3 regions of the Brevibacillus sp. genome follow, and region 1 is predicted to be linked to each of the others. Evidence: a T-box and tRNA genes for the amino acid it is inferred to sense, from the RefSeq annotation. Region 1 holds a T-box; the other regions hold tRNA genes.
What was found. A T-box is a leader RNA that pairs with one kind of tRNA and senses whether it is charged. The one in region 1 lies ahead of argS (arginine--tRNA ligase), so its partner is inferred to be a tRNA-Arg.
Positions count from the first base shown of each region.

Region 2: it has a tRNA-Arg gene. The T-box ahead of argS (arginine--tRNA ligase) is inferred to sense a tRNA for this amino acid. The anticodon was not compared.
Region 3: it has a tRNA-Arg gene. The T-box ahead of argS (arginine--tRNA ligase) is inferred to sense a tRNA for this amino acid. The anticodon was not compared.

Region 1 covers NZ_DOTK01000079.1:190,329-193,539, forward strand. The annotation lists gene DEP07_RS24255 (YcdB/YcdC domain-containing protein) at 1-56, opposite strand, end outside; gene DEP07_RS24260 (sigma-70 family RNA polymerase sigma factor) at 47-634, opposite strand; gene DEP07_RS24265 (hypothetical protein) at 843-1,337, shown strand; T-box leader at 1,381-1,646, shown strand; gene argS (arginine--tRNA ligase) at 1,723-3,211, shown strand, end outside.
Region 2 covers NZ_DOTK01000069.1:23,573-26,783, reverse strand. The annotation lists gene DEP07_RS21025 (histidinol phosphate phosphatase domain-containing protein) at 1-987, shown strand, start outside; tRNA gene DEP07_RS21020 (tRNA-Arg) at 1,275-1,351, shown strand; gene DEP07_RS21015 (ABC transporter permease) at 1,438-2,820, opposite strand; gene DEP07_RS21010 (ABC transporter ATP-binding protein) at 3,045-3,211, opposite strand, start outside.
Region 3 covers NZ_DOTK01000083.1:14,237-17,447, reverse strand. The annotation lists gene DEP07_RS25265 (PAS domain-containing sensor histidine kinase) at 1-1,359, opposite strand, end outside; gene DEP07_RS25260 (hypothetical protein) at 1,572-1,724, shown strand; tRNA gene DEP07_RS25255 (tRNA-Arg) at 1,854-1,928, opposite strand; gene rpoN (RNA polymerase factor sigma-54) at 2,153-3,211, shown strand, end outside.

The DNA.
Region 1 (3,211 bases):
GCTGCCGCTTTCCCTGCTTCGCGTACAGCTTCACGCAGCCCCTGATCTAGTTCCATTCCAATCCCTCCTTTTCACACAATGCCCGAAAATGTTTGCGCGCCCGATGCAGCTGCGTCCGTACCGCATCCTCGGAAATATCCAGCACTTGTGCTACTTCCTTAATTGACAAATCTTCATAGTAATGAAGTACCATGACCTTTCGATACAAAGGCGACAGCAGCATGACTTTCTCGGCGATATGTACCTGATCCAGTTGCTTGAAAACGGACGATTCCACGTTCCCTTCCGCCACTTGTTCCGGCACGGTTTCTTTCGGGGAGACAAACGTAGAAAAAATTTGCCGGAACGACCACGATCGCAAATACTTGCGCGATTCATTGATCGCAATCCGGTACAGCCATGTTTTCAAACTGCTCTCATGGCGAAACTGATCCAGCGACCGATAGGCTTTCAGGAACACTTCCTGTGTGATGTCTTCCGCGATTCCGCGATCTTTGACGATCATGTAGGCGAGCAGGACGATTTTGTCACCGTAGTCATTCATCAAAGTCGACAGCAGCGCATCCTTGGTCGGCTGCAAAGACCGCTCTGCCTCGTTCACGCGTGCCGCGTTAGCCTTTGCACTGGCATTCAGATTGACATTCACTTTGCTTCACCTCCTCTTGCAAACGATATCCATTTGATCCAGCAGCCTGCTTTTTGTGACAGAAATCGCGATTTATTTTTTCTGGCCTCTGTTTTCAGCGGAAAAGACGACACCTGCGCGCACTGCGTTCGTTGTCAGAGCGGAACGCTTTTGCTATCATGAGGCTTACCTAATCCCCAGAAAGGAACGATTGACGATGAACACTTTGCTCGCTTGTGAAAAAGACGAGTTTTTGTCCTGTATAGAGACGGTAAAGGAACTGGAAACATCCGAGTTTGAAACATATTCCATCGTAAAGCATACCGAAACAGGTGAACACTATTTGCGCTACTTTTTGTCGCATATCAACCTGTCCGAAGGCGGCAGAAGGGACAATTACGATCACTTTTTGCCACTCGACTCCGACGACGTTCTCGGTCTGATGTTTGGCGATCAGGATTACCACTTCCCGGAAAACTGGCGCTCTTCCTACCTGCGCAGCGGCAACGACAATCGGCTGATCCCTTTTGATCCATCCGAGAATTACGATCTGGAAGAAGAAGCGGCTGCCGAGCTGGCCATGGTGGAAAAACTGGAGCAGTACAAGGCGCAATGGATGCATGCCGAAAACTTGACGGCGGAAGAAAGAGAAAAGCTGACGCAGGAGTATTTCGCGGCACTCGACAAGATTTTGAAAAAACCGGAAGAGTAAGTTGCACAAAAGCACCAAAAACGGCTATAATGCTAGGTAAACAAGCGAATCGTTGATGAGGACAGTACCCTTGGACTTACGGCTGTAGCGAATCGGGGATGGTGGAAGCCCGATGCCTGACCAAGTGCGGAAGCGCCCCTCGGAGATGCGGCCTGAACATCTGACGCTATAGATGTAAGCGTCTGGATTGTGTAGGGTTTTGCCGGGTCTGCCCGTTACAGCAGCGCAAAGCGGTTTTTGCCTCAACCAAATCATGCAGGCAAAAACAACAAGAGTGGCACCGCGGGAGCACAACCTCTCGTCTCTTTTTACAGGAGACGTAGAGGTTTTTTTATTTTTCAAGCGTTCCGTTCCAAAGCTTTTCCCATTTGAAAGGAGAATTACCATGAGTTACAAACATCAAGTGGCGGAAAAAATCGCCGCGGCCCTCACCGGACTCGGTGTGAACGATTTCTCGCAAGAAACGGTGTACAACATGCTGGAAACACCGCCAAACCCGGCTATGGGAGATATCGCTTTCCCATGTTTCCAATTGGCAAAAGCACTGCGCAAAGCTCCGCCGATGATCGCGACAGAGCTTGCGGAAAAAATAGAAGGTGCGCCGCTGCGCTCGGCACAAGCAGTCGGCCCTTACGTCAACTTGTTTCTCGATCAGCAAAACGTGGCGGAGCAAGTCATTGGCACCATCCTGGCACAAGGCAGCGCATACGGAAGCAGCGAAGCAGGCCAAGGCCGCAAAGTGCCGATCGACCTCTCCTCCCCTAACATCGCCAAGCCGTTTTCCATGGGGCACTTGCGTTCGACCGTCATCGGAAACGCGATTGCGAACATCATGGAAAAACGCGGCTACCAGCCTGTGCGCATCAACCACTTGGGTGACTGGGGCACACAGTTCGGCAAGCTGATCGTCGCCTATCGCCTGTGGGGTGACGAGGAGAAAGTCAAAGCGGAGCCGATCAAGGAGCTGCTCAGCCTGTACGTGCGTTTCCACGAAGAAGTTGAAAACGACTCTACCTTGGAAGACCAGGGCCGCGAATGGTTCAAAAAGCTGGAAGATGGCGACGCCGAGGCGCAGCATCTGTGGAAATGGTTCCGCGACGAATCACTCAAGGAGTTCATGAAAATTTACGAGCTGATGAACGTCTCCTTCGACTCCACACAAGGGGAAGCTTTCTACAACGACAAAATGGATCGCGTCGTCACCCTGCTCGAAGAAAAAGGCTTGCTGACCGAATCGGACGGCGCCATGGTTGTCAGTCTCGATGAGTACAACATGCCGCCATGCCTGATCAAAAAGTCGGACGGCGCTACTTTGTACGCCACGCGCGATCTGGCAGCCGCCCTGTACCGTCATGAGACGTACGACTTCGCAAAAGCGCTCTATGTCGTAGGAAACGAGCAGCGCCTCCACTTCCAGCAGCTCTACAAAGTGTTGGAAAAAATGGGCTACGCCTGGTCCGCCGACATGCATCACATCCCATTCGGCATGATGCTCAAAGACGGCAAGAAAATGTCCACGCGTAAAGGAAAGGTCGTCCTGCTCGAAGAAGTTTTGGCGCAGGCGATTGCCGATGTGCAAAAAGTGATTGAGGAGAAAAATCCTTCCCTCGCGAACAAGGACGAAGTTTCCCGCCAAGTCGGGGTCGGTGCCGTCATTTTCCACGACCTGAAAAACTACCGTCTGAACGACATCAACTTCTCCTGGGAAGAAATGCTCACCTTTGAAGGCGAGACAGGGCCGTACGTGCAATACACGCACGCGCGCGCTTGCTCGCTTCTGCGCAAAGGAGAGTACAAGCCGCAAACGGCTGCCACCCTCGTACCAGATGCATTGGACAGCAAGGAAGCGTGGGCAGTCATCACTTTGCTGAACA
Region 2 (3,211 bases), on a different contig from region 1:
TATCATCTTCATCTGGAAGAAGGGCCCTATTCACTGCGCTGGCTTGACCGCACCAATGCGGCCCTCGATCACTTTCATCCATTAACCCAACCTCGACATACCCGCGCCTGGCTGCTGGACAGCATGGCGCGATTAAATAACCGCTTGTCTCGCGGGGCATACGACCCGGCCTGGATCGATCTGTATTTGCGTGAGGCACTGAACAAAGGCTTGAAAGAAGTAGGGATTGTCGATCATTTATACCGTTTCCGCGAAGCGCGCCCTTACTTTGAACGGTACATGGAGCTGGGCGATACCGATTTGGGTCGCTTGCAGCGCACTTGGCTTGATCAGGTATGCACGGAGAGCCTCAGCGACTTTTGCGCGGCGATTGAGGCAGCAAAGCCGCATTGGTCGGCAAGCGGCGTGGAGTTGCGGCTGGGGATCGAAGCGGATTATTTTATCGGCGGGGAAAAAGAGTTGGAAAGCTTGCTGACTGGCGCTTCGTGGGATTATGTGATCGGCTCTGTCCACTTTTTGCACGGGTGGGGCTTTGATAATCCCGAGACTCGCCAGTTGTTTGAGCAGCATGACCTGAAACAGCTGTACGCGGACTTTTTCCACACGGTTGAATGTATGATCAGGAGTGAGCTGTTTGATTTTGTCGCCCATCTGGACAATTTGAAAGTGTTCTCCTATCGGCCTGTGGAAGCGGAGCTTGTGCCCCATTACAACAGGATCGCGACTGCTTTGAAAGAAACGAATACAGCGACCGAAATCAATGCGGGCTTGTATTACCGCTATCCCGTTCAGGAAATGTGCCCCAGCCCGGCTTTTCTGGACGTTCTGGTGGCGCATGACGTGCCGCTGACGCTCTCGTCCGATGCGCATTTTCCCGACGATATTGGAAAGTATGTGGCAGCGAATTTGGATACGATTCGTTCGCTGGGGGTGGCGGAGGTTGCTACTTTTTCTGGGCGTCGACGGATTATGAAGGCGATTAGGTAAGTGGCAGGTATTGCAGGCTGCAGGTGAGAGTTGCTTGTAGGAGTTGGAATGGGACAGATGGGATAGGTTGGTGTTTTGGGTTTGGGGTGGTCGCTGGTCGTATATATTGTCTGGATATGACTGGCGGCATGTTTTGATCAGGATCATTTTCGGGATGCGAAAAAACCTTGGAAAGCCAAGGTTTTTTTGCATGGAATTTGCCAAAAGATGTGTACCTGCATATAATAAGAAGGTAGGTGAGGCGTCAGAAGAAGGCTCTTTGCCGCTTTTTGAAACAGTCCATACTTGTCCCCGTAGCTCAGCAGGATAGAGCAACGGTTTCCTAAACTGTAGGTCGGAGGTTCGAATCCTCTCGGGGACGCCATGCAGATGAAAAGCCTTGATTTCTCAAGGCTTTTTCTTATTGAACATGCTATGCCGGTTAAATGCTCACTTCAACTCCTGTAAAACCTACCGCCTAACCTGCCTTCCCCGCCCCCAAACAACCAACACAAGAAGCCCAACCGTCACCATCAAAAAAACATAAGGCACCCCGGCCTCAATCGTCCCGTCAACAACGCCCATGAAATCCATCCACATCTCCTTGTTCAACGTACCAGTAAACATAATCAGCAAATAAAACGCCTCAAATGCCTTATTACTGCGAGTCCAGACACCCATTGCAAGAGCAAGCGAGGGAATAAACAACGCACCAATCCCCCAGGCCAACAACCCGCTCGCATCGCCTTCCACCATATACCGCACGGCAAGACCGCTGCCTGTCAAAACAGCAACGATCAACCCCGCCAGCCACGAAACAGGGATTTGCCTTTGCAGAGGGGCTGGGCTGGAAAAAATGATATCCCTCGTGTTGTAGCGTATCTCTCTAACCCCCATGTTCGACCAAAGCAACACGGGCCAAAGCCAAGCGAGGGGAGCGATGATTCCTTTTGCCAATGGAAGCGGTGCAAACAGCGTAAGAACAATGAACAAAAAGGCAATGGCATACCACCACAGCGGTTGGCCTTTGAGCATGAGCTTTAACTCTACCTTCAACATATCCCATGCATGAAACCGCATCGTTACCTTGCTTAAAGCAGCCGCACGACGATTTGACGATTCAACCCATTTATTTTTGTCATTTTCCGTATCGCTGCTGACTTCCTTGCGAGAGAAAAAGCCAAGCTGCCATTTGCCCGATTTTCTTATTGGTTTATCGAAGCCACGAAATGCCACAGCAGCCAGCAGGAGCAACGGAATGGCGATGATGATCCAAAAAATCCGGCTGATAAAAATATCCCAACTCCAGTTCACGCCGCTCCAGAGGAATGTTTGTAGCGGTTCCTCTACTAAAACCACGCCGTCTGACAGAACTCCTGGCGCTTGGGGAAACAAGTGCTTATAAGATTCACTGATGCTGTCTTTAAAAATTTCTCTTCCGGTAAAGCTGCTGACAGGGAGGCCGAAAATATCAAAGGTGGGGATGCTGATCAGCACAGTAGGAGCCCAGATGCAGAAGAAAAACAAGATGTTCCCAAAGCCGGTTCGAAGCACGGGGAGTGTTTCGAAAAGTACGGCAAGTGCGGATAAAGCAAACATGCCAGGCAAAATGATAATGACCATCGGCAAAACAAACGAGCCAAGGTCGATAGTCAGGTCTTCCTGACGCAGCAGCTGCATGACGATGGCCATCGTAAACGTCAAAATGACAATGATCGTCAGTATCGCAAAGTTGCTCAGAAACTTGCCAGCCATATAGTCAAGCTTGCGGAGCGTTGTCGTTGAAATGATTTGCCCGACTCTAGTTTGCCGATCGCGCTCGATCGTATTTTTTATCAAAAAGAAGCCAAACATCGTCAAAAAGCTCATGACGGAAATGGAAACGGCTGCTCCGATCCAGGCAGAATTAAGGACACCGCGATATTGGTCTATTAACAACACGGCGTATGTCGCCTGACTGTTGGGAACGAACAGAAAGGCGCCGATGATGGAAAGAAACAAGGTAACCAAAAATCCATAGCCGCGGGTGCGCTCCAACAGGTCAGCTCGTGCGATATGATAAACTTTGCGAATCCTGCTCATTGCCGCACCTTCCCGTGGTTGGAAATGCAGTGCAGATAGGCGTCCTCCATACCGGGCGAAACTAACTGGGCGTCATTCGACGGCGACTCGTCCGAGACAATGCGGAGCAAAACACCGCCACCAGAGCGAACCGTACTGCTGATCATCCATTTTTTGCGCAGCT
Region 3 (3,211 bases), on a different contig from region 1:
TCGATCCAGCTCGGAAAGCATGATGTCTGCGTACATTTGATGATCAACCAGCGTCGGCTTCAACAGCTGAATAAAGCCGCGCAGCGAAGTGAGCGGATTGCGGATTTCGTGAGCGATGCCCGCTGCCAGCTCGCCGATGACAGAGAGTTTCTCGGCATTGCGCAGCAGCATCTCGTTGTTTCTCCGCTCGGTAATATCGCGGGAAACGATAATGAAGCCGTCGCATTCGCCGTTGTCGGCCAGGATCGGGGTTCCTTTTGCCTCCAGCACGAGCCAGTCGCCGCTCACCGTGCGATAGCGAAATTCACACGTTCGCGGCTCCAGCGTTTCCATTAAATCTTGAAATTGCAGGTCGACGCGCTCCAGATCATCCGGGTGAATGTTTTTGAAGGACAGCTTGCCGGCATGCCTCATCGTTCCCGTGACTCGCTCGTATGAGGGAGAGAGATGGACGATGTCTCCGTGCTTGTCGGTAATCAAAATCAAATCGTCCGTGTGTTCCGCGATAAGTTGGCTTTCTTTTCTGATTTTGGACAAGGCCGCTTCAGATACTTTGCGCTCCATGACATTGCGGGAGACAAACATGACGTTTTTCACCGTGCCATCCTCGGAAGCAACGGGAATCCCGCGTGTCTCAAAAGAAATCCATGTTCCATTTTTGTGCCGGGAGCGAAATTCCAGGAAAACCGGGTGATTCTTTTCGAAAATTTCTTGCTTCTTGGTCAAAAGCAGGGGGAAATCGTCTGGATGTGTAATCTCCAGGCTGCCGGGGGAGACGAGTTCGGAAGGCAAATAGCCCAATTGCTGCTCGACAGAGGGGGAAACGTAGACACGCTTCAGCGACTCGTCGAAAATCGTGACGATATCTTGAGTATGGTCTATCAACAGTCGATACTTGGTTTCTGTTTGAAGCAACGCTTTTTCGACCCGTTTGCGCTCGGAAATGTCTCGCGTGAGGCACGAAGCGGCGATGATGCTTCCGTTTGCGTCGCGTATGGGGGCGGCGGACAACGTAACCTCCACCTGTGTGCCGTCTTTTCGCCTGCGGATCGTTTCGTAGTTGGTCAAATGCACGCCCATGTTTCGGACGGCATCAAACAACTGTCTCGTCTCGTTGACAAGCTCGTCCGGGATAAAGCAGTACGGGGAGGCGTTGATTTCCGCAAGCGACCAGCCGTAATACTGTTCAAATGCCTGATTGACCAAAACGATCTGGTTGTTCATGTCACTGATCGAGATGGCGTCTGTCGTAAAGTGAAAAAATGCTTTCAAAATCTGATCCGGGAAGAAGAGTCTCGCCGCGTCGGGGTGGGAGCGCCTTTTTTTCCACTTGTATGTGGGCGTGAGCTTATCTGTCATAGCTATCCTGCCTTGGCATTCAATTATTTGGATTTGCAGATTCGTGTCAAGATAGTCATAGTATTCGAGCTATTGGGGTTATTTTCCTATCACCAAATTCAGAATAGAAAGGGACAATATGGAAAACGAAAAATTGGCAAACGGAGGACGGTTCAAACTGGACGAAAAAATAGGCTATAATGAAAGAAGGAAAACAGGCGGAGGTGTCTTGCATGAGTACGGGGTTTATTGTTGCGTTGGTGATTGTCTTTGTCCTCATCATCGGACTCACGATATTGATTACAAACAAAGCTTATGCCCGCAAACCGGAGCAGGTAGATCCGCTTCCGGGGAAAGAACTGGCGCAGAAAGAGCTGGATCAGTAGCGCAGAACGAATGAATGGTTTGCCTGTGAGCCTGCGATGGGGATGTGCTGTCGCAGACTTTCAGGTAAAAAGACAAGGTCAGACCGCGAAAAACAAAAAAGACTGGAACGAGTCCAGTCTTTTTTCATATGGTACGCCTGAAGGGAATCGAACCCCCGCACATGGTTCCGGAGACCATTGCTCTATCCACTGAGCTACAGGCGTATGATGTGAATGGGTGACACTAATCAATTATAAGGGATTACCACAGGAAAATGCAAACGAAAAACGAGATTTTGTGTGATTTTTTTTCATGAGTGTGAACAGAAGCGGAGCATTAATTTTTGCAGATCATCTTCAAAAATTGGCAGGAAAATTGCAAGAGAGAACGAATATAATGAAAATTAAAGAGACATCTCGCAAGAAGCAGTGGGAAGGGGGCGAACTTCATGAACATGGGACTGGGGTTGTATCAAGAACAGACGCTGAAATTAGTGATGACGCCGGAATTGCGTCAAGCCATTACCATATTGCAATACTCAGCTGTTGACCTGATTTCCTATTTGCAGGATCAGGCCAACGAAAATCCTGTATTCGACCTGGAAGTAGCGGGAGAAGTGGCCTCGGCGAAAGCCGAAAAGCCGGCGCCAGAGATTGACTGGAAGGAAATCGTTGGCAACCGCGCGACGGGTGAGTACTCTCCGGCAAAAAATGAAAGCACTTACAACCCATTGGATTATGTTCAGCAAGGCAGCGAAAACTTGTATGAGCATCTGGAGCGGCAGCTTGGCTACGTGAAGGGCTTCTCCCCTTTGCAAAGGCAAATCGCACTGTTTTTGATCGGAAACCTGGACGAAAAAGGTTACCTGGAAATAACGCTGGAGGAAGCGAGCCGCAATCTCGGAGTAGAGATGCTGGAGATTGAGGATGTACTGTCGGTCTTGCAGCACTTTGACCCGGTAGGAGTAGCGGCGCGCAGTCTGGAGGAATGTTTGCTGTTGCAGTTGGAGCACCTGGCGCTCGATGACGAGAAGATCGTCATGGTCGTCCGCAACCACCTGCAAGACCTCGCAGACAACCGTTACCAGCGCATTGCCGACAAAGTAGGCTGCACGCCGCAGGAAGTGCAGACGATGGCGGATCTCGTTCGGACGCTGAATCCCAGACCGGGTGCTCAGTTCTCTCAATCCGAGACAAGATACGTCATCCCGGACGTGACCGTGGAAAAAGTCGGCAGCGAGTACGTGGTGCTAGTCAACGATGTGGCGGCTCCGCGCTTGAAAATCAACAGCTTTTATGAAAAAATGCTCAGTCAGCAAAAAAGTCAGGAAGAAGCGAAGCAGTTTATCCACGACAAGCTCAACGCCGCCATGTGGCTGGCGAAAAGTCTGGAACAGCGCCGGCTGACTCTCATGCGCGTAACGCAGGCGATCGTGGACATGCAACGCGACTTTTTTGACCGGGGCATCCATTATTTGAAGCCGATGACGCAAAAGGAAATTGCCGAG